One region of the Methylovirgula sp. genome, then DNA from elsewhere that is predicted to be linked to it. Evidence: riboswitches for the same ligand, from Rfam matches in the RefSeq annotation. Region 1 holds a riboswitch; each other region holds the start of a gene.
The links. Region 1 has a riboswitch for cobalamin ahead of WDN02_RS10030 (aromatic ring-hydroxylating dioxygenase subunit alpha). Riboswitches for the same ligand answer to the same signal wherever they lie in the genome.

Region 1 (5,648 bases):
GCGTTTTCGCACATCACACCTCCGCCGGCGGCGGCGCCGATCTCGAAGCTGCGATCGAAGCGATGGCCATCGTCGGTGAGGAATGCCTTGCGACCGCGTTTTGCGCCTGGTGTCAGGACGCGCTCGTCTGGTACATCGCGAATACCGAAAACGCCGAACTCCGCGACGCCTTGCTACCAAGCGTCTCGAATGGCGAGATCCTCGGCGGCACGGGCCTTTCCAATCCGATGAAGGCTTTGTCCGGCATCGAAGCGCTGCGGCTGCGTGGCGCGCGTGTGGCGGGTGGCTGGCGCGTCAACGGGCTGCTGCCTTGGGTCTCCAATCTCGGCGACGGACATCTGTTCGGTATCTGCTTTGCTGGCGAAGGCGATCGGCTCGTGATGGCGCTGGCGCGCTGTAGCGATGAGGGGGTGACGACGCGCCAAAATGCACACTTTATCGCTTTGGAGGGGACGGCGACCCTGTCCGTGCTCTTTCGCGACGCCTTCATTCCGGATTCAATGGTGCTCGCCGATCCGGCCGAGCCGTTCGTCCGGCGCATTCGTGCGGGATTCATCCTCTTGCAAACCGGCATGGCGCTTGGCCTCGTCCGCGGCGCCATCGCGCTGGTGCGTGAGAGCGACAGCATTTGCGGAGACGTCAACGCGTATCTGCCGGATCGCCCCGACGACTTGCAACGCAAGGCCGTGCGGCTCGGGGATGAAATCGACGTTCTGGCGCGAACGCCTTACAAGACCGATCCCGCCTATCTGCGGGCAGTGTTGCAAGTGCGGCTGCACGGTTCTGAACTGTCGCTCGCGGCAGCCCAATCGGCGATGCTGCACGCGGGAGCGCGCGGCTACATCGCGGGCTCGGTGGCGAGTCGGAAGCTACGCGAAGCCTATTTCGTCGCGATCGTCACGCCGGCCATGAAACACTTGCGCAAGGACATCGCCAGCCTTGGAAATGAGCGCAAAGAGAACGACAGCTGAAATTGCATCTGGACAAAAGCCGCACTACTCAATTTGTTTCAGCCGGCGTTGCCGGAGGCGCAATGATTTGTCCGTTGGCAGCCAGTAGAGCCCGCAAATCCTGGATCGGCGGAAAAACTTCCTGATTCCAGTCGGAGCCCTGGCTGTCGTGCGCCGCTTGTTCCATCTCGACGACTTCGCGATCCTCTCTGAAGACGCGATTGGTGAACATGGCCATGATCGGCCAGACCACATCGAGAAGGAACGGTATTTTCGGACGGCGCACGGACAATGAAATGAATGTCCTGTTGGACCTTTGCTCTTTGTCGACAGGCGTGTAACCGAGCCAGACATCGAGAACCGGATCCCCCTCGGACGTCCAGAACTTGAGCGTCTGATGCGGATATTCGGTGCGGACCGTCATAAGATCCTGCGCCTTATCCGACTGCCCGCGTATCGCGCCGACGATGACGGCCTCGCCGAGCGGCGGCTTCTCATCCGGGCGCATGAAACTGTAATCGACTTCCATCCAATCATCGCCGACGCGGCGATCAAGATAACGCGGATAAACCTTGCCTGTCGTACTGCGATGAAGAAACTGATGGTTCATGTCCATGAGGTTCTCATGCATGAACGTAAAATGGCATGCGACGACCTCGCCGAAACGCCGCGTTTTGTAAGATTTATCGCCACCCGCGCCAATCTTCGTGGGCGGCGCATCCGGCGTTGCTGAACCCGGCCAGATGAAGATGATTCCATCGATTTCGTGGCAAGGGTAGGCTCGCACGCCGTTCGGCAATTTGCCCTTACCCAAGTAAGGAACGTCGACGCAATGGCCTTCCGAATTGTAGCTCCAGCCGTGATAGCCGCATCGGACGACATTGCCGTTTACGACGCCCTTCGACAGCGGCACCTGCCGGTGCGCGCACCGGTCTTCCAGCGCGAAAACGGCGCCCTCCTTGGGGCGGATGAGTACGATCGGCTCGCCCGCGAAACTCCCGGCGAACGGCCGCCCGGTTTTCACCTCGCGGGACCAGGCAAGCGGATACCAATGGTCGGCCTGCGCGCCGATCTTGCGGAGATCGAGGGGGGCCGCCGCCTTAGCCGCAGACGTTTGTTCAAGCATTCAAAGGCTCCGCGGCGAAAAATGAGATAGATTGCCCTGCGGAACGCCGTGGCCGCCATGGTGGAAGAGTCAAAAACATTGCGTCACCCCTCAAGCGCGAGCGGCGATGCACATGCGACGCGCCTGCAACTTCGCGGCGCGCCGTAGAAGTCGAAGCGCACCACCGAGACACCCCGCCCGAGGACGATATATTGTCGAGGCAGGTCTCCTGGCTTGCGGGTGGTTGTTTCGAGTCCGTCTTCCCAGGATCATATCTTCCCAGTGACATGCATGGACCCAAACTCGCCGCTTACAGTTGCGGGGGCAGCGCCGACTTTACTCTCGAACGAACCGCGTCCGATCGCCTACCGGCTTCCCTCTTAGCTTCGCACGAATGAGATTCGCCAAAGACCACGACAGCTTCGAATATGGGCGAATGGATGGGTGAGTCAAGGTCGCTCTAGATTCGATGTTCGCGTGGCGAAATAGCACGGGCGTGGTATGGCTGTTCGCGCAAGCAAAGAAACATTTATCCGGAGGAGGATTGAATGGGCGACCTGAAAATTGATCGCGTGCTGGTTGGCGAAGCGCTCGTGGGTGACGGCAACGAAGTCGCGCACATTGATCTGATCATGGGACCGAGAGGAAGTGCTGCCGAAACGGCTTTCTGCACGACGCTCACCAATCAGAAAGTCGGCGACAATGCTCTTCTGGCACTTGTGCGCCCAAACCTCATGACAAAGCCGGCGACTGTGATGTTCAACAAGGTCGACATCAAGAATGGAGATCAAGCGGAAAAAATGTTTGGTCCCGCGCAAACCGGCGTCGGAAAAGCTGTCATCGATTGCGTGAAATCCGGTGTCATTCCCAAAGATGAAGCCGCTAATATTTTTATTTGCGTTGGCGTCTTCATTCATTGGGAGGCAAAGGACGATGCCAAAATTCAGAACTGGAATTACGCGGCGACCAAGCTCGCGATCGAACGTGCTGTCAAAGGCGAGCCGTCAATAGATGACGTCATTTCCCAAGAAAATGTGACCTAGCATCCATCGCCCTTCTATAGTTGAGGGCCATTAGGCGGTCGGCGTGCCGCAATTCTCTGTCGGAAGCCCCGGCCCGCCTATTGCTGCGGCTGGCGGTTAAAATAATGCGCTGGCGCAGCCTTTTTCGTCCTTGACCGTTTTCCGCTGGCATGCGGCAATCTCCAGGCGGGGAGCCGGATGCGCGGGAGAACTATTGGGCAGTCAGCGCGGGTCTTTAGCCTTTCGGACAATTTGGCGAGCCGGCGCACTGCCCTATTCTTCGAGAAGGCGGAGGATTGGACATGAAGGTCGCCCGTTTGTTGCGCCGCACTGCGCGGCAGCTTGTTTCGTGGAAAAGGGCCAATCGCGCCAGCACCCGCGTCGATTTGGGTGATCTCGAAGAGCAAATCCGGATCATGCCGGACGCAGAATTTGCTGAATATCTGCGCCTGCATACCAAGTCGCACAGCTGGAAGGTTTAGACAGCTAAGCCTTGAGTGGATGGGAGCCGGGCTGATGGCATAAGCCTATGCTTGTCCGCCTTTCGCAACCCAGGTGGCGGCGGCCAGCCTTAGGCGACAATTGAAATGTGGCTAGTTTAAATCGATGGGTGTTTGCGGAAGACACCCATCGATCGCCGAAGCGCCTAAATTCAGAGCGCGCGCATGACGCCAGTTTTCGGATGACAGTTGATGTATTCGAAATACTGAGCGCCCGCGTCGAAGACAGACACTTCGTGATAAAGCACCAGCTCTTTAAACTTCTTGGCAAGCCGGTTGAACGTGACAAAAATCTGCAGATGCGTGTGGTGCGATTCTGCCCAGGATTCAAGATTCGACAATGAGCGCCAGAGGCTCACGCCGAAGCCTTTTTCCTGAAGTTTGCCGTCTTCTCCCATGTGATAGCAATAGCGGTTGCAATAGCAGCCGACTTCGAGACCGTCGTCGCGCAAATAATTCATTCCCTCGAGGAGCACCGGTTGAATATCGTCAAACCAGGTCCGGCGTTCTTCGTCCTCTGTCCGGCTCCAATCTTCGCCCGAGCGGATGAGGGTCAAGTTCAGATGACCGGTTACAATCACGCGGCCGCCTTTGGCCGGCGTGCCTTGTTTGAGAGTAAGTTCGCCCACCGGATCCATCGTGTCGGTCTGCGAAAGCGGCAGCCGATCGCGCATCGACCCCCAATACCCGTGCTCGATGATCGGCTCGCTCAGACCACCCAAGAGAATGCTGACACCCTCCAGAGGGCCCGGGGCGGTGAAGATCGTCTCGAATTGCTCCATGCGCGGAGACAATATCTCGCGAAAGTAACCGATCCCATCGTTCAACCGATCGTCTGAAGCCCACCAATTCTTAACCTCCGCGCTGGCGTTCCACGCGTGGTACTTGGCCGGATCATTCCAATATCCAACGGCAATCAAGTTGAGATGGCCTTGGCCATCAACGAATTGCACGAGATCGTGACGCGCGGGACCGTCGGCCAGTTTGAAGCTCTGCAGGATAGTTTGGAAGGCAGCGCAGGCGCGTCCCTTCGTTTCGTCGCCCTTCGACTGCACGCCGAAATAAGCCATGACAAGCTGTGTGATCGATTGTGAGCCAATTGCAGAATAGGCGGGCACTCCCGGCTTCCAAGTGTCGCTAACCCGGCGCGTGCGTGTGCGCGGGCATCTCAGATGGCTCGGAATCGATGAATCTAAACTCATGAGGTCGTCGCTCCCTGTCGCCGGATCTCTTCGGAACCGGATCGTTATTCAACCAGAAGGTTGGAATAACAGGCAGGAAGTTTTGTCAACCTCGTTATGCTAATTCGGATGTCGCAATGCGAATTGCACATTGGCACCGCGGGCAAGTCGCCGCGCATTTTGTCACGAAAGCCGCCGATGTCGATATCCGGGACATTATCGCCGCCAGTGCGCTTCCTAGCTTGAGGCGCACGTCTCGCTACTCGCCCTCCAGAAAATGCCCCAAAGCGTTCAACGGCTTTATGCCGTCACAAATGATTTTTGCGATCGCCAGCATCGGCACCGACAAGATCGCGCCAGGCACGCCCCACATCCAGAACCAGAATATCAGCGAGATAACGACAAGAACCGGATTGAGCGTGAAACGGCGCGCGAGCAGCATCGGCGTGACGGTTTCGCCTTCAATCACGTGGACAATGAAATACAGTGCCGCCGGCAACACGGCGCGCCATAGGCTCGGCATGACGAGCAGGCCTTGGAAAAGAAAAATTGCGATCCCTAAAAACGGCCCCATAATCGGGACGAAGTTTAGCAAGAATGCGATCACGCCCCAAAGCACCGGGTTGCTCACACCGCAAAGCCACATAATGATCGCCGTCGCCACGCCGACGCCCGCGTTCATTAATGTGATCGTCGCGAGATAAGCCGACACGTTGTTCTCGATCTGCTGACTGAGATCAACGACCTGCCGCTTGTCCTTGAATCGAGGCATGATCTCGACAAGGCGACGCAAAAACAAATCTTCCGAAATCAGCAGAAAAAACAGAACGAGAATTGTTTCGAACAATTCACTCGCGGCGTGTTGCGTCCCGCGAAACAGGGCCTGTGCC
Region 2 (5,648 bases), 1.6 Mb from region 1:
ACAGGATTCATATGCACGCTTGGCGCAAGCCCCGCCGCGCGCGCCTGCAAAGCCTGCGCCCGGCCGATCTCGCCGCCGTCTGCCGTCACGGCGGCATTGTTGGACATGTTTTGCGGCTTGAATGGCGTGACCGCGAGTCCGCGTTTGCGATATGCCCGCGCAAGCCCGGCGACGATCAGCGATTTGCCGACGTCAGAGCCCGTGCCCTGAAACATCAGACGTCGCGCTATCATTAAAACTCGATTCCGGCCTGAGCTTTGACGCCCGCCGCGAAATGATGCTTGACCGCATTCATTTCGGTCACGAGATCGGCGGCGTCGATCAGGGTCTGCGGCGCATTACGTCCCGTGACAACGACATGCAGGCCGGGACGCCGCTGGGTCAGCGCCGCGACGACATCATCGACCGGCAGATAATCGTAGCGCAAGGCGACGTTCAGTTCGTCGAGGATGACAAGTCCGATCTGCGGGTCTTCCATCAGCGTTTTCGCCTTCGCCCAGGCGGCTTCGGCGGCGGCGATGTCGCGGGCGCGATCCTGCGTTTCCCAGGTGAAGCCTTCTCCCATCGTGTGCCAGGAGACGAGATCGGCGAAGCGCGTCGCCAAGATGTCGCGTTCGCCCGTCGACCACGCGCCCTTGATGAATTGCACGACACCGACGCGCCATCCATGTCCGATTGCGCGCAGCAGGAGGCCGAAAGCCGCCGTCGATTTGCCTTTGCCACGTCCGGTATGGACGATCAGCAGACCTTTTTCGATCGTCTTTGCGGCGACTTCTTCGTCCTGCGCTTCCTTGCGCTTGCGCATCTTTTCCTTGTGCCGCGCGCCGGAATCAGGCGCATCTTGCGCAATTGTCATGGGAAATCTCCAGCCGCCGCGGCGGAAGGCGCTGTTTTGACAAGGCTGCGGGGCGATGGCAAGGTGCCAAACGACGGTCCTTCTTCGGAAGGAAAACAGGGAATGCGGTCTGAGCGTCTGCTCAAAGCCGCAGCTGCCCCCGCAACTGTGAGCGGCGAGCTTTCGCCCGAAGCCACTGGATTGCCGAAAGGCGATCTGGGAAGGCGGGCGACATATGTGTTGAGCCGCGAGCCAGGAGACCTACCGTCTTCGTTGACCGTTTGCGTCGGGCGGGGTGCCCCGGGCGAATGCTGCAGCCTTTGCTAAGCTGCGTTGCGCTGAAGTGCGCCGGTCCTTTCACCCCACGGAATAGAGCGTTTTCGAGCGAAGTGGATTCCGGTTCGCGTGAAGAAAACGCGTCGAAGCAAAACTGACGCGGAGCATGGAATGGCGGCGCTCGACACGCATAAAATCCCGACAACGATCGTCACCGGCTTTCTGGGCTCCGGCAAGACGACGCTGATCCGCCATCTGCTCGAACGTGCGCAAGGCCGCCGCCTGGCTTTGATCATCAATGAATTCGGCGATGTCGGCGTCGATGGCGAAATCCTGCGCAGCTGCGGTGTCGCGTCATGCCCCGAAGAAAATATTATCGAGCTCGCCAATGGCTGTATCTGCTGCACGGTCGCAGACGATTTCGTGCCTGCCATTGAGGCGTTGCTCGGTCGCGGCGAGAAGCCCGACCACATCATCATCGAGACGTCGGGTCTGGCCCTGCCCAAGCCGCTGGTGAAAGCCTTTGATTGGCCGACCATTCGTTCGCGCCTCACGGTGGATGGTGTGATTGCCGTGGTCGATGGCGCTGCCGTGCTCGCAGGCACATTTGCCGATAATCCGGAAATGATCGCAGCACAGCGCGCCGCCGATCCTTCGCTCGATCACGATAATCCGCTTGAGGAAGTCTTCGAGGATCAACTTCTGTGCGCTGATATGGTCGTGCTCAACAAAAGCGATCTGCTGACAGACGATGAGAAGATGCAGGCGCGTGAACAGATCGCCGCAGTTCTGCCGCGCGCGGTCAAAATTGTTGTCACGAGCGAAGGCAAGGTCGATCCCGAGCTGCTGCTTGGGCTTGAAGCTGCGGCGGAAGACGAGATCGACGCGCGCAAGTCGCATCACGATGACGAGCCCGAGCATGATCACGACGAGTTCGAAAGCTTCGTGCTCAATGTCGGTCCGGTCAGCGATCAGGAGCAATTCATCGCCAGGCTGAGTGCTATCGCCGAGCAGCATGACGTGTTGCGGATGAAAGGCTTTTTCGAGGTCGCGGGCAAGCCGATGCGTCTTCTGGTGCAGGGCGTCGGACGGCGCTTCCGGCAGAATTTCGATCGTCCGTGGCATAAGGACGAATCCCGCCAGGGCCGGCTGGTCGTCATCGGCGAGACGGGGCTTGATCGCGCGGCGATTGCCGCAGCGGTCGGCTGAGCGCCCATGCATCTTCTGCGCACGACGACGCGGACGATCGACGAAGCGGAGAGCGCTGTCGATCTTGGCCAGACGCCGGGCGCGATCGTCTTTTTGTCTTTTTCCGATAGCGATCTCGGGCTCGCCGCGGCGGCGCTGGAAGATCGCCAGACCGCCGATGTACGCCTCGCGTCATTGGCGGCGCTACGCCATCCTTATTCGGTCGATCGTTATATTGAATCTGTCGCGGCTCATGCGCGCTTCGTGCTGGTGCGTCTTCTCGGCGGTCTTGATTATTGGCGTTATGGCGCGCAAGAGCTTGCGGCAGCCGCGCGTCGGCATCGCTTCGATCTCGCTCTCATTTCGGGTGATGGCCGCGCTGACCCGCGGCTCGACGATCTCTCGACGTTGCCCGTCGAAACGCTCCGCGCGATATCAAGCAGCTTCGATTGCGGCGGTCCCGGCAATCTTGCCAATCTTTTTGCCTGGATTGAACGGCGCAGCGAGGGCGAGACAGGCCAATTGCCCGAGCCGCAATCGACGCCAGCCTGCGGGTTTTTCGCCGCCGCCTGCCGATCTGGTGCGAGTGATGCGCCGCTCGCAATCATTGTGTTTTATCGCGCCTATCTTCTCGCCGGGGATGTCGCGCCAATCGTAGCTGTCGCCAATGCTTTGGTCTCGCGTGGCCTGCGCGTCTTGGCGGCGTATGTGCCCAGTCTCAAGGATGGCGAAGCAGGAATCTGGCTTTCCGAGCTTCTGACGAAAGAGAGGCCCGACGTTATTCTGAATTCGACGGCATTCGCCGCGCGCATGGATCAAGCGCACAGCCCGCTTGAATCTGCGGACGCGCCGATCCTGCAAATGATCCATGCCAGCAATTCGCGCGCGTCCTGGGACAGCGATATGCGCGGGCTCGGCGTGGCTGATCTTGCCATGAATGTCGTCCTCCCGGAGCTTGACGGCCGCATCATCACGCGGACGATTTCCTTTAAGGAGGAGACTGAACGCAGCGTGGCGTTACAATTCACGCGCGTCGTTCATCGGCCGGACGCTGCACGGATCGCATTCGTCGCTGATCTTGCCCAAGCATGGGCGCGTTTGCGCCGCACCCCGCGCGGCGGCCGGCGGCTCGCCTGCATATTGTCCGATTATCCGGCCAAGGCCGGGCGTGCGGCCTACGCGGTGGGGCTCGATACGCCCGCGAGCCTTGTCGAGATCGCAACGCAGCTCAGGGCGGCAGGTTACGATATTGAGGCGATCGATGACGGCGACGCGATCGTCCGCACTTTGGCGGAAGGCGCGCCGTGCGAATTCTTATCTCTGGCAATGTATGAAGAAGCATTCGCCGCGCTGCCGGAAACATTGCGCGCCGCAATTATCGCCGCGTGGGGCACACCGGATGCCGATCCGCATGTCGAGCGTGGTGCTTTCCAGTTTCGCGCCATGCGGCTCGGCAAGATGATCGTCGCGATCCAGCCGGATCGTGGCGGCGCGGCGCAACGCAAGGCGGATTATCACGACGCGCGGCTGCCGCCGTCGCATTTCTACGTCGCGTTTTATCTGTGGCTGCGTCACGTCGAGCGGATCGATGCGATGATCCAGCTCGGCACGCATGGCACGCTCGAATGGCTGCCGGGCAAAGCGACGGCGCTGTCTGAATCTTGTGCGCCGGAAGCGCTTCTCGGGCCGGTGCCGCTGATTTATCCGTTCATCGTCAACAATCCCGGCGAGGCAGCGCAAGCCAAACGCCGCGCTGGCGCAGTGATCGTCGGCCATTTGACACCGCCGCTCGGGCCGGCCGGGAGCGCTGGCGATCTTGCGGAATTCGAGGCGCTCTTCGACGAATATGCCTCGGCGCAGCAAATGGACCCGAAACGCGCCGCTTTGCTCGCCGAGACGATTTTGGCGCGCGCCGGCGAAACGGGACTCGCGGCGGAAGGCGGCATCACGCTTGACGCGCCGCAGGAGGAAGCGTTGGCCAAGCTCGACGCATGGCTTTGCGATATCAAGGATATGCGCATCGCAGAAGGTCTGCACACATTTGGGCGGCCGCCAACGTCCATGGCGCGCGTGTTGGCGGACACGCAGGCCGATGCGGCCGACTTAGCGCGGCTCGATGCTTGTGCAGAGCGCGAAATGGCGGGACTTGTTGCTGCGCTGGACGGTCGCTTTGTCGAACCCGGTCCATCGGGCGCTCCGGCGCGCGGGCGGCTCGATGTCTTGCCGACCGGCCGCAATCTCGTGACTATCGATCCGCGCATGGTGCCGACGCGCACGGCGTTCGAGATCGGCAAGCGCGCCGCGGCGGCCGTAATCGCCCGGCATTTGCAGGATCACGGTGACTGGCCACGGCGGCTTGTGATCGATCTTTGGGGTTCGGCGACGATGCGCACCGGCGGCGAGGAGCTGGCACAGATTTTCGCCTATCTCGGTGCGGTTCCAGTCTGGAACGACGCGTCGGGCCGTGTCACCGGCTTCACCATCCTGCCCCCGGCGGCGCTCGATCGTCCACGCATCGACGTGACGTTGCGGCTCTCGGGGCTTTTCCGCGATGTGTTTCCGTCGCAAATCGCGTTGATGGAACAATTGATCGACGCGGTTGCTTCGCTTGACGAAACTGCGGACGATAACCCGCTCGCTGCCACGCGCGCGACGAGTGGCGACATGCGGCGCATTTTCGGTCCCGCCTCCGGCACTTACGGCGTTTCGCTTGGCCGGATGTTGGCAGAAGATGCGGCTGTAGCCGAAAGCGCTCTCGCCGGCGCTTATCTCGCTGACAGCGGCACGGCGCTCGGGCGCGACGAGCGTGCAGCGCCGGATGTGTTCCGCGCACGTGTCGCCAGCGCTGACGCCTTCGTGCATGTCCAGGATTTGCCGGGTCAGGACGTGCTCGATTCGAGCGCCTTCTTCGAACATGAAGGTGGCTTTGCGGCGGCAGCAAAACAAACCGGCGGTCATGCGAGCCTCTATCATCTCGACGCGACACGTACTGAGAGGCCAGTGGTTCGCGCTCTCAGCGAGGAAATTGCCCGCGCGGTGCGCGGCCGCGCGTCCAATCCGAAATGGATCGCGGGCCAGATGCAGCATGGCTATCGCGGCGCGGCGGAAATCGCCGAAACGGTCGATAATCTCTACGGTTTCGCGGTCACGAGCGGCAGCGTGACGCCGCGCCAATTTGATCTCGTCTTTGACGCGACGCTCGGCAACGACGACGTTCTGGCCTTTCTTAAGCAGGCCAATCCGGAAGCGGGAAGGGCGATCGCGCAGAGATTCGATCAGGCGATGCGGCGCGGACTTTGGGCCTGCCGGCGCAATTCTGTCGCGATGCGCCTCGCAAACCTCCTGGAGG
Region 3 (5,648 bases), 1.7 Mb from region 1:
AGAACAAGAAGGCCGGAGAATTCACGTAGAGTTCGCTCAGTGTCGGTGCCTTGAAACCGGTGCCGTAGCTAGCTTTGAGCTTCGTCTCTGTCTGCGGGACGATGAAAGCTGGCGCAACGCGATAGGTCACGTGACCGCCGAACGTGTCGTAATTGTCGTAGCGGACATTCGAGACGAGGAAGAAGCGATTATAGAAATTTGACTGCAATTCCGCATAGCCGCCAGCGTCATTACGATTTGCATCGACGTCGGGATCGTTCTGGAAGAGCGTTTCGGTCTCGTGGTCGGCACCGAGAACTATCGTTTCGCCCGGCAGTGCCGCGATCACGCTGCGCCAATCGAATTTGAGGCGCTGGCCCTGGTTGATTTCGTTATCGGTGCCGGGGCTGGCATTGAAGCTATTAGAGTCCGAATAATTGATGCCGAGATAATTCTTCAGCCGGTCGTCGAAGAAGGACGTTACCGCTTCGCCGCGGGTGAAAAAGTCGTGGTCAATTTGTAGACTTTGCGTTGACTCCGGAGCTTCCAGCCCGGTTGAAGGGTCGAACCCGTCGCCGGTGAAGAAATACGTGGAATCTGTATAACGGCCGACATAGTTCAGCGTCAGGTGCTCGTTGATGTCGGCGCCCAGCTTGGTCGAGAGGGTCCAATTCTCGTAGGAATCATTGTTACGCTGCTGGCCAGGTGGAAGCTCGTTCAACGGTGTCACCGGCGTGCTGGCCGCGAGATAATGGCTGATGTTGAATGCATAATTGAAGATCGAGTGCGCGCCGCTGGCGTTGAAGGTCTGGTTGGCCGTTCCGAATGAGCCACCCTCGATCGTTCCCGTCACCTTGAGCGGGCCTTGGCCCTTCTTGGTAACGATATTGATGACGCCGCCGATCGCATCCGAGCCGTAAAGGCCGCTCTGCGGCCCGCGCAAGATTTCGATGCGCTCAATGTCACCAGTCAGCAATTGGCCGAAGTCGAAGGAGTCATTGGGATTGCTCGGATCGCTGACGTCGATGCCATCGATCAAAACCTTGACGTGGTTCGAATTTGTCCCGCGAAGAAAGACGGAGGTCTGGCCGCCCGGTCCGCCCGTCTGCACGACATTGAGGCCGGGGACAGTGCTCAGCGCGTCGGGGACGGTGCGGTCTTGCTGCGCCGAGATCTGCTGGCTTGTGATGACGCCGATGCTACTTGCGACATCGCTCTCTGGCGTCGGCACCGTCGTCGGTGACGTCACGAGGACTTCTGGCAGGGATTGCGACTGATCGGCGGCTTGGCCGGTCGCGACCTGCGCCAAGGCAGAGGAGGAAAACGCTAGGGCGATGACGCTTGACGAAACAAAAAGCGCGCGGCGCACCGCCGCGGCGTTGGGTTGGGAGATGAGCATAATGCCTCGCAGCAACGTGACACGTCACTGCGAACCAAAGCGATCAATGCGAGCGATTTAGACGCGCATTCATCCCCCATCAGGACACCCCGCCCAATGTGTTCGCGCGTGACCACGGCGGATGGCAGGTCTCCTGGCTCACGGGTCTTTGCTTTGCGCCGCCTTCCCGGTTGCCCAGTGGCTTAATGGCGTTCAGCTCGCCGCTTACAGTTGCGGGGGCAGCCGCGGCATGGATCTGACGATCGCACCGCGTTCCCTTTTGATCCCCGAAGGGAACCATCACACTTATGATGAAGCTGAAGCCCGAATGCTGTCAAGTTCGATTTGCACAAGTTCGCAGCTTGCGGATGAATGCGTCCACGGCGTAAAGCTCCGCGCCAATATTTTCAGATCAAGCGGTGTCCGAGATGATTCCAAGCCCCTGCATTGGCGTATGCCGCATCCGCCCGTCTTCTGATTTCTGTATTGGTTGCGCGCGCAGCCGCGATGAAATCGCGAGCTGGCTAATCCTGACCGACGACCAAAAGAGCGCCGTTTGGGCGGCGCTGCCAGATCGGCGTGCGCAGATGGAACTTAGCATTTATCATCTCGGCTGGAGCACCGACGATTTACGAGCCTTCATAAGGGACACACTTCGCCCCGACGGCGGAACCTGGGTTTCCGGCGTGAACGGCGCAATCGCGGAATTTTGCATCGGCGCAGACGACGATTTGCGCGTGGAATTGAGCGATCGAACGATCAGTGCGCGCACGCAAAGTGGTGCGATGTCTCTTTCGTTGCAGGATCACGTCGCGGCGCTGGCAGTTGGATCGGCAGAATCCTCAAGCCGCGATGTTGTCGTGCTTGCCGTGCCGCGCGTTCTCACGCGGCAATTCCCCGGCGGCGGTTTAGCGAGCCTCGGAGAAGACACTGAAGCGATCCAACCAGATGAACGCAAGGCAACGCTCTATGATTTCGGTCTCGGGCGTGCCGCGGGCGCATTCTGCATGCGGACGAGTTCAGCAGCTCTCAAGGCGAGTCTCGATGCCTGTTTGGGCGCGGAATGGCAACAGGTGTTGAGCTTGAAGGGCGCGAATATTTTGGCGGAGTCGCCGGTCCGCGTCGTGCGCAATCCGATTGGGCGGATAGAGGTCTATAGCGGAATTCCGCAACCCGGCGGCGTCTCACCTGCAGGTCCGCACACGCATTTCTTGCCTGCTCAAATTGCGGCCGGCGGCGACTTACCTGCCACAATGCATATCCCGAACGCCTACATTCCCTGCGCCATATATTATCCGCCGCTCTCCGACGCGCGGTCGGATCACGACCACTAGCGCGTTTCGACGCTGATCCTCGACTTCAACTCTCAGGCTTCGCGCTTTTACGCGGCTGACCCAAACGGATAACGTTCGTCGGGCCTTGCGGTGAGGCCTCGGACTGGATACGGGCGATGACGCGCGCGAGGTCGGTGGCACTGAAGGGCTTGCGCAATACAATAAACTCATCGCGCGCTTCCTCTGAGCGATTGTTGTAGCCGGTGATGAGGATCATCGGCAAATTCGGATATTTCTCGCGAACCGTCCGCCCGAGGTCCACGCCGTCGATCGAGCCCGCCATGACGATGTCGCTGACGACAACCGAAATGTCCTGCTTTGCGAGGACTTCAAGGGCGAGTTGCGCGTTGCCAGCGATCTGAACCGAAAATCCCAGGTCTTCGATCAGTGAAGCCGTTGCCTCGGCCACGTCCGGATTGTCTTCGACGAGAAGCAATGTTCCGGTAGAGGCCAAATTCTGCGTGATATTCTCATCGCTTTCGCCGCCTCCGGACTTGCTGCGCGGGAGGTAGAGCGTGAAAACAGTTCCCTGCCGCAGTTCGCTCGTGACCGAAATTGCGCCGCCGGATTGGTGCGCGAAGCCTTGCACCTGCGCCAAGCCGAGACCAGTTCCGTTACCCGGACCTTTGGTCGTGAAAAACGGATCGAAAATTTTCTCAAGGACGTCTTGGGGGATCCCGCAGCCAGTATCCGCCACGCTAAGCGCAACGAAGTCACCAGTCAGTTGTTCCGGGGAACTTTTTCCATCCAGCTGCACATTCGCCGCAGAGATTTTAATCTCTCCGCCGTTCGGCGTCGCATCACGGGCATTCAGGACAAGATTGACCAGGGCAAGCTCGAATTCATCGGCATCGATCCGAACAGGCCACACATCCGACAGCAGGCCGAAGACCAGCCTGTAAGACGGCCCCATCGAGCTCTCGACCAACGTCCGCACGGAAGCGAGGCGGGCGGCGATTTCAACAGGGATGGGATTGAGCGTCTGCCGGCGCGAAAAGGTGAGAAGCTGTCGGGTCAGAGACTGACCGCGCCCTGCCGCTGCCTCGATGGCATCTAGCGAACGTTGGCCTTTGGTGTCTTCAGCGGGTACGAACTTTCGAAGCTGACGGATGTGGCCGCTCACGATCATCAGCAAATTGTTGAAATCGTGCGCGACGCCCCCGGTGAGCTGACCGAGCGCTTCCATCTTCTGTGCGCGGTTACGTTCAAATTGCGCTTTCTCGATCGCGAGCTCGTTTTCGCGCCGCTCTGTGACGTCGCGTGTGAGCTTGGCAAAGCCGATGAGAACGCCAGCTTCGTCGCGGATCGCGTCGATAACGACGCTGGCCCAGAAGCGCGAACCATCTTTTCGCAGCCGCCAGCCTTCAGCTTCGAAACGCCCTTCCTGTCCAGCCGTATGCAGGGCGCGCGCCGGGACGCCGGCCGAACGCTCAATTTCCGTATAGAACCGGGAGAAATGGCAACCGATGATTTCCTCGGAAGAATAGCCCTTGATGCGTTGCGCGCCTTTATTCCAGCTCGTGACGATGCCGTTGGGATCGAGCATAAAAAGCGCATAATCCGTCACGCCTTCGACGAGGAGTCGAAACTGGCGTTCACTCTCCCGCAATATATCTTGCGCCACCTTCCGCTCAGTGATGTCGCGTGTGATTTTTGCGAAGCCAATAAGCCGCCCCGCGTTGTCCTTGATTGCATCCATCACGACCGAAGCCCAGAAGCGGCTCCCGTCTTTCCTGTGACGCCAGCCTTCCGACTCGTAGCGACCGATGCGGGCGGCGGTTTCGAGCACATGGACGGGGAGTCCCGACATGCGCTCTTCCTTCGAATAAAATTGGGAAAAGTGCTGGCCGATAATTTCGCTGGCCGAGTAGCCTTTCATGCGTTCCGCGCCGGTATTCCAATTGGTGATGATGCCGTTCGGGTCCAGCATATAAATCGCGTAGTCGGACACGCCGTCCACGAGCAAACGGAAACGGCGCTCACTTTCGAGTAGAGCTTCCTGTGCGGCTTTCCGCTCGGTTACGTCGCGGGTGATTTTCACGAAGCCGATCGGCTCGCCGGCATCGTTACGAATGGTGTCGACGATCGCATTCGCCCAAAACCGTGCGCCGTCCTTGCGAATACGCCAGCCTTCCGCCTCGTAACGACCGTGTCTAGCGGCCTCGCGCAGGATCAGCGATGGCAAACTGTTGGCTTGGTCCTCGGGCGTAAAGAACCGAGAAAAATGCAGCCCGATAACTTCCGATTGGGAGTAACCCTTGATCCGTTCAGCCCCCGGATTCCAGGTGCGGACGAAGCCGTTCTCGTCGAGCATAAAGATGGCGTAATCGGTGATGGCCTCGATAAGAAGCGCAAATCGCCCCGCTTCAGCCAGATCGATAACGCTTTTGTGTTCGCCGATGGGCAAATTTATGTTCCCGATGTTTAAATAGTTTATAGCGATCGGATGGTCGCTTTCCTAAACGTAGCTCACCTTAAAATCCCGCGTTACTCTCAATAACCGCGAGCGATAACTTGAGTTCCATAAGAAATTTAGCATTTAGAGAACCAGGCCGGAGTGGGCTCGCCTTCAAACTTGCACCGCCCACCGGTGACGGTGACGACCCGGCAGAACTTCTTCCCTTCAGCCCACCGCTTCACGAACGGGAGGATTTGCCCTTCCGTGTCGAACTTTGGGATGCGGCCAAGCTTTCGGTCGAGCAAGTCCTGGCGGTTACTGCCAATGGCAGTATCGGCTATGCCGCCTATTTCGGTGCGACCCGAGAATATCCGACGCGCTATATTACACTGCGCCATAAGCATAGAATCTTATCCAGTTGGAACGGGCCGGGGCATTAACTCGATTTATGATTGTTCGCTTCTCCGCTCGGGTGGACGGGTTACGGAAAATGACCGATCGCGAACAAGCCGATGCGAAGCCGATCGAAGCGCCAGTGAGCGGCGAACTGAATGAAGCC
Region 4 (5,648 bases), 870 kb from region 1:
CGGCGGCGGATACAAGATTGTAGCGCTGAAACAGCCGCGCAACTTCTTCACGATCTTCATCGACGTTCACGCGCCGCCGATCCTGATCAAGGACATCACTTAGTTGCGCACGCGCGTTGACGCGCAATAATTGGTCGAGAAAAACGTTTCCGATCAGGTGATGACCTGGATCGACGACGAAGATTTCAAAGAATGCTTCAGGCAGATCTTCTTCGGGCGCATCACGCAGAAAATCGATCATCTGCCCCGCCGTCCAGAAGGGCGGCGCCGTCACCAGCGTCGTTTGCATCAGGCGACCGGCTGAATCTTCCGGATATTCGAGACTGCGTTGTAGTGCGACGCGCTCGACCGCCGGCATCGCTTGCAGGATTTCGCTCTGCTCCTGCGGCTCGAAATCTTCGAGCAGCACAAGCGCGTCGTCTGCCTCAAGTTCCGACATGCCTTCGGCGACGGTTTCTGTCGGCAGTTCTTCGAAAATCTGATCGCGGATGTTGGAGTCAAGTTCGGTCAGCGCCGCGAAATCGAAATCGCTGCCCATAAGCTCGATCAGCTTCGGCCGCGCCTCGCTGGGCAGATTTTCGATGAGCGTCGCGAGATCTGCCTCGTGCAACTCGCCTGCGAGACGGCGGACTTCGACCGGGTCTTCCGCCGCGACCGCATCGGCGACATCGGCAACGAATTCCGGCCGGATGACACCCTCGTCATTCTCGTCCGGCGCGATCTCCGCGAGATCGCCTCTTCCAGGCTCGTGATCGAAGTCGGTCATCTGCCAATCCTGACTCGCGCTCTATCGCCTGGCGGTTCATAAGGAGCCCGTTTCAGGAAGGCAAACCATGCTTTGCAAATTGGCGCGGCAATCCGGCGCCGCGGCCTTGATATTCGCTCTTGCCACCGTGAGCGCCACGGCGGCCGGCTGTGGACCCGACAAGCTTGGGACCGAGCGCACGCTGACGCTTTCGACCAATGGCGGCTTTGCGATCGGATTGCAGACCTATCCACGAACGCTCGCACTTGCCGATCACGAGGTCGTGCTGACATTCGACGATGGCCCCAGGCCGACGACAACGCCCCGCGTGCTCGATGCTTTGGCCAAGGAATGCGTCGAGGCAACGTTCTTCCTCATCGGCCGCAACGCGCAGGCCTATCCGGCGCTGGCGCGGCGCGAGGTCGCTGACGGCCATTCGATTGGCAATCATACGTTTTCGCATCCCGGCGGAACGCTGCGCTTGATGCGCGATGCCGCCGCCCGCGCCGATATCGACCACGGCTTCGCCGCCGATGAGCAGGCCGCATATGGCAGCGTCGGGGGTCAGATCAAATTCTTTCGCTTTCCGGGCTTTGCCGATACGCCAGCGCTCGTGAGCTGGCTTGAGAGCCGAAACATCGGCGTCTTCGGCTCCGATTTCTGGGCTTCGGACTGGCTTTTATTGACGCCGCAGGCCGAACTTGATCTTGTGCTGAAGCGGCTCGACCGCGCCAGGCGCGGCATTTTGCTGATGCACGATTCCCGCGCTTCGACGGCGGAAATGCTGCCGCAGCTTTTGCGCGCCTTGAAGCAGCGCGGCTACAAGATCGTGCATATCGCGCCCGGCCCCGACACGCCGGCGTTTCGCGCGGCGCCGCCCAGTTGGCGATCGGAGACCGAAGAGATTTTGGCGAAGATCATTCCAAGACTGGCCGGGCATAAAGTGCCCGGCACACACGAAGCGCAGACGCACACAACGCGCCTGCCGGAGCCTTAAAAGTCTAACGCCAAGCGGGATTGGCGTTGCCGCTGAACCGATGCAGGCGGCCGACAGAATCCCGCTCGGTCAAGGCGCCAAACACGAAGCCCAATGTCGCCCACATGATCGCCTGCATGGCAAGTGAATCGATGCGGAAGTGCCAGAGCACGACGGCCGGGAAATCGCTGGGGACTTCGTTGATCGGTGGCAAGAGCGCAGCGACGACAATCACGGCGACAATGTAGACGCCTGATGCGATCAACGCGGCCGTCCACGCCCCGTGTTTGGGTGCGAGGCGCTTGCGCAGGATCGCCGCGCCGACCATGGCCGCCACCGACAGGGCCATCATCGCAAAATAAAGCCCCGTGCGAATCCCGATCGTATCCGGGTGACCCACCGACGGCGGATTGGACGGGTATTTGAGATTCGGCACGATGTAGAGGCTGACAATGCCCGTCAGCCCCAGCAACGCCGCGACGGCGCGCGGACCGAGACCGCTGACGCGGCCGTAAGCAAACGCGAACACCAATGCGAACAGACCGCCGAACGCCGTGCAATAGGTCATGACGCCGGTGAGCAGGCCCCAACTCGCCTGCATCGGACGGCTGACAAGCTCCGGCTCTTCCATATCGTGAATGCCCTTGGCGAGATCGGCCTTCATCTTCGCCTCGTCCATCGCGCTTTCAAACGCGATGGCACGATCGACCTGTGGCTCGCCGAAAACCTTGGCGAACGTGAATACAAGAAGTCCCGCGAGGAAGCCGACAAGCATTCCCCGCACGAGAAGTGCGCTGACCATTGGAGACCCCTCTTAGTGGCAGGGGAAACCGAGAAGATGGCGGCTGTCGTGCACCCATTCGTGCACATACATGCCCTTGAAGATGGAGGTCGCCCCCTCTTCAGCGCCAACAAAATAGATGGCGAGCAGCATGAGTGCGCCGAAGATAAGCCACGGCAAAATCTCGCGAACCGGGATGGGCGCAGTCGTTGAACCGATTGTAATATCTGACATGATCACTCCCTGGGGATCCAGCGCCCCGATGAATGGATTGCTACGGCGAGGGTCTGACTTTCGATCACGGAAAATTCCGCTTTCGATTACAGTGGCGCGACCGTGCTGGACTTTCACCAGCTTCCACGTCCGTAGTCGCGCGGACGATAATGCGCTGAAGCCCGCTCTGTCAAACGGACAAGGGAAATGAGCTTGCGTCTCACATTCATTGCGCATGGCGCGACAAAGGCGACCCGTGCAGCGCTTTTTCCGTGCGATGAACCATTGGAGGCCGCAAGCGCAACAAAGGCGGCCGCACTCGCACCGCGCATAGGGCGCTCGGATGCTGCCTGGACAAGCCCCGCCCTGCGGGCCGTCCAGACAGCGGAGGCTTTAGGCCTCGCCGCCGAAGTCGATCCGTTGCTCGCGGATATCGATCTTGGAGATTGGGCTGGCAAATCCCTTGAGGAATTGGAAGCTGCCGATGCGGCTGGTCTCGCGCAATGGATAGAAGACCCGTCCGCCGCGCCACACGGCGGCGAATCTGTCACGCACTTGCTGACGAGAATTGCAAACTGGTTGGATAAAATCGGCGAAGGCGATGATCGAATCATCGCCGTGACCCACGCTTCTGTCATTCGCGCCGCCGCAATCGTCGCGCTCGACGCCAATCCAAAATCCTTTTGGCGAATCGATATCGCACCGCTCAGCTTTTCGCGTTTCCAGGCGCGTGGCGGCCGCTGGACAGTGCATAGCCTGAACGCCAGCGTTGACTGACTCTGATCAGCCTGACGCATCGCAGTATCGACATCCGCTTTGTGTGGCGGGGCACGCGCCGTCGGCCCTTCGCCTTGACCGCTACGACGATTGCTTCTCAAATCCCGCCGCCGGCAAGAACCGGAAAAAAGGGGAGAATGAAATGTCTGCTTTAGGACTCGTCGTTGAACTTGTCGCCGGCGCGATCGGCGGCAATGGTGTTGCCTCAGTCGCCAAGAACCTCAACTTGGGAACGCTGGGCAATTCGCTTGTCGGCGCCATCGGCGGCGCGGCCGGCACGTCCTTCCTCGGGATCATCATCCCGGCGCTGGAGAACGTCGGTCATGCGGATATCGGGACATTGGCGAGCCAAGCGGTCGGCGGCGGCGTCCTCGGCGCCGTGCTGACGGCGATCGTCGCGGCCATCCGCAACGCCAGTTCCGGTGCGCCCGCAGCCTAACCCTGCTTCAATCGATTTTTGTCTGAAAAATCAGGCCGAAAGCTAGTCGCCCATGCGGCCAAGAGGACGACGCAAAGTCCCGTGCAAGGTCCGATAGCGTTCTCGGGGTGTGCCAACTGCCTGTTGCACAGCCCGAGCGAAGCCTTATCCTGCTGCCCAGCGACCCGGCTCCTCGGCAAATTGCGGTCGAGAGTCTCTAATCGGCGACTCTTTGAGCCGTGATAATTTTGCGGCACCTATGGCCCAGCATCGCCCCACTCTGGGTTTTTGGCTGTTCACGGGTATCGCCGCGACAGCAGGCGTCGCATGCCTCTTGTTCGCGATAGACTCTTCAAGAGGCGACAAAGAAGCGGTCACGCAGAGCGATCCAGAGACACTTTGCGCTGAGAATTGGAAAATGTGTCGAGATAACGCCGATCTCGTCAACTATAGTTCAAAGGCTGACGATGCGAGGCATGCCTGCATTGCTGCCGTGAATGAGACCGGAAAATATGCCCACCCGAAATGGTGCAGTGGTTGGTTGTGCGAGGATTTCGCCAACTATGAAACAGGTACGAATGCACCGGATGACGGGTTGATCACTTTGATAGACGATCATGTCCAAATGCAAAATGGATTCGGTGCATGGGTCCGCTCTACCGCCTATTGCACGTACAACATCAGAACAGAGAAGATCGTCACCCTGAACATCGGCACAAATTAGCCGGTTTCAGGCTGGTCTCCCGCATTGCTTGGCGCAGGTTGAAGGAACGCGAGCGCCGCGCGTTTAGCGGAACTCGGCTGCTCCAAAGGGGAGATCGCAGCCATCACCGGCCATCCGGCCCCCAACCAGAATCAAAATTTACGCCCGCGGTGCGTGACGCAGGCTTATGGCAGCAAGTGCCATGGCCAAGCTCGCAGACACACTAAGCTCAATGAAAGAACCACGAACAAAAGTGTGCCGCGTAGCTTTTAGCTAAGACGAAGATGAAATAAATCGCTCTAAAATCAACGAGACTAAAATGAAATGGTGCGGCCAAGAGGACTCGAACCTCCACGGGTCTCCCCACTAGCACCTCAAGCTAGCGCGTCTACCAATTCCGCCATGGCCGCGGAAGGCCGGTGATCTAACAAACCCCCCCTGCTCTGACAAGGCTGGCGGGGACTTTTCCTGCCCTAGGGCGCTTGATTTTGCGTCGCCACGGCTCAAATTGCGCGAAAGACTTGTTTTATCTCCGTCGCGTGCGGAATTCGCGGCGCTTTCGAGCGACAAAGCATGAGCAGACCGCTTCCCCGTCAGGACATCGTCCGGAGTTTACGGAATCCCGTAAGCGGCCGGGTCGAATGGCGCGTGCTTGACGGGCTCACCAGCTACGACGATGCGCTGGCGATAATGGAAGGGCGTGTCGCGGCAATTGCGGCGGGAGAAGCCGCGGAGCAAGTGCTACTGCTCCAACATCCGCCGCTTTACACCGCGGGAACGTCGGCCGTCTCGTCAGCGGACGACCTGCTCCGCTTTCCGCTTCATAAAACCGGCCGTGGCGGCCAGATCACCTATCATGGGCCCGGTCAGCGGGTCGTCTATGTGATGCTCGATCTCGGCCGGCGCGGGCCGGATGTTCGTGCCTTCGTCGCCGCGCTGGAAGACTGGATCATCGCGGCGCTGGCGCATTTTGGCGTGCATGGGGCGCGGCGGGAGGATCGCGTTGGCGTCTGGGTTGCGCGCCCGGATAAGCCG

Region 2: linked by a shared signal. The riboswitch ahead of cobW (cobalamin biosynthesis protein CobW) and the one ahead of WDN02_RS10030 (aromatic ring-hydroxylating dioxygenase subunit alpha) in region 1 are both predicted to bind cobalamin.
Region 3: linked by a shared signal. The riboswitch ahead of WDN02_RS01740 (TonB-dependent receptor) and the one ahead of WDN02_RS10030 (aromatic ring-hydroxylating dioxygenase subunit alpha) in region 1 are both predicted to bind cobalamin.
Region 4: linked by a shared signal. The riboswitch ahead of WDN02_RS14225 (CbtB-domain containing protein) and the one ahead of WDN02_RS10030 (aromatic ring-hydroxylating dioxygenase subunit alpha) in region 1 are both predicted to bind cobalamin.

The regions. Positions count from the first base shown of each region.
Region 1 covers NZ_JBBCGP010000001.1:2,053,644-2,059,291, reverse strand. Annotated here, with positions in the region: gene WDN02_RS10035 (acyl-CoA dehydrogenase family protein) at 1-971, shown strand, start outside; gene WDN02_RS10030 (aromatic ring-hydroxylating dioxygenase subunit alpha) at 1,000-2,076, opposite strand; cobalamin riboswitch at 2,257-2,486, opposite strand; gene fae (formaldehyde-activating enzyme) at 2,604-3,098, shown strand; gene WDN02_RS10020 (hypothetical protein) at 3,374-3,559, shown strand; gene WDN02_RS10015 (phenylacetaldoxime dehydratase family protein) at 3,730-4,695, opposite strand; gene WDN02_RS10010 (AI-2E family transporter) at 5,018-5,648, opposite strand, start outside.
Region 2 covers NZ_JBBCGP010000001.1:3,696,359-3,702,006, reverse strand. Annotated here, with positions in the region: gene WDN02_RS18060 (cobyric acid synthase) at 1-233, opposite strand, end outside; gene cobO (cob(I)yrinic acid a,c-diamide adenosyltransferase) at 233-856, opposite strand; cobalamin riboswitch at 914-1,119, shown strand; gene cobW (cobalamin biosynthesis protein CobW) at 1,283-2,320, shown strand; gene cobN (cobaltochelatase subunit CobN) at 2,327-5,648, shown strand, end outside.
Region 3 covers NZ_JBBCGP010000001.1:367,284-372,931, reverse strand. Annotated here, with positions in the region: gene WDN02_RS01740 (TonB-dependent receptor) at 1-1,378, opposite strand, end outside; cobalamin riboswitch at 1,484-1,674, opposite strand; partial or broken gene WDN02_RS01735 (DUF1289 domain-containing protein) at 1,786-1,926, shown strand; gene WDN02_RS01730 (hypothetical protein) at 1,945-2,691, shown strand; gene WDN02_RS01725 (PAS domain S-box protein) at 2,717-5,098, opposite strand; gene WDN02_RS01720 (hypothetical protein) at 5,508-5,648, shown strand, end outside.
Region 4 covers NZ_JBBCGP010000001.1:2,926,564-2,932,211, reverse strand. Annotated here, with positions in the region: gene mgtE (magnesium transporter) at 1-766, opposite strand, end outside; gene WDN02_RS14235 (polysaccharide deacetylase family protein) at 834-1,742, shown strand; gene WDN02_RS14230 (CbtA family protein) at 1,747-2,523, opposite strand; gene WDN02_RS14225 (CbtB-domain containing protein) at 2,536-2,736, opposite strand; cobalamin riboswitch at 2,763-2,900, opposite strand; gene WDN02_RS14220 (histidine phosphatase family protein) at 2,923-3,492, shown strand; gene WDN02_RS14215 (hypothetical protein) at 3,635-3,931, shown strand; gene WDN02_RS14210 (hypothetical protein) at 4,143-4,634, shown strand; tRNA gene WDN02_RS14205 (tRNA-Leu) at 4,939-5,023, opposite strand; gene lipB (lipoyl(octanoyl) transferase LipB) at 5,187-5,648, shown strand, end outside.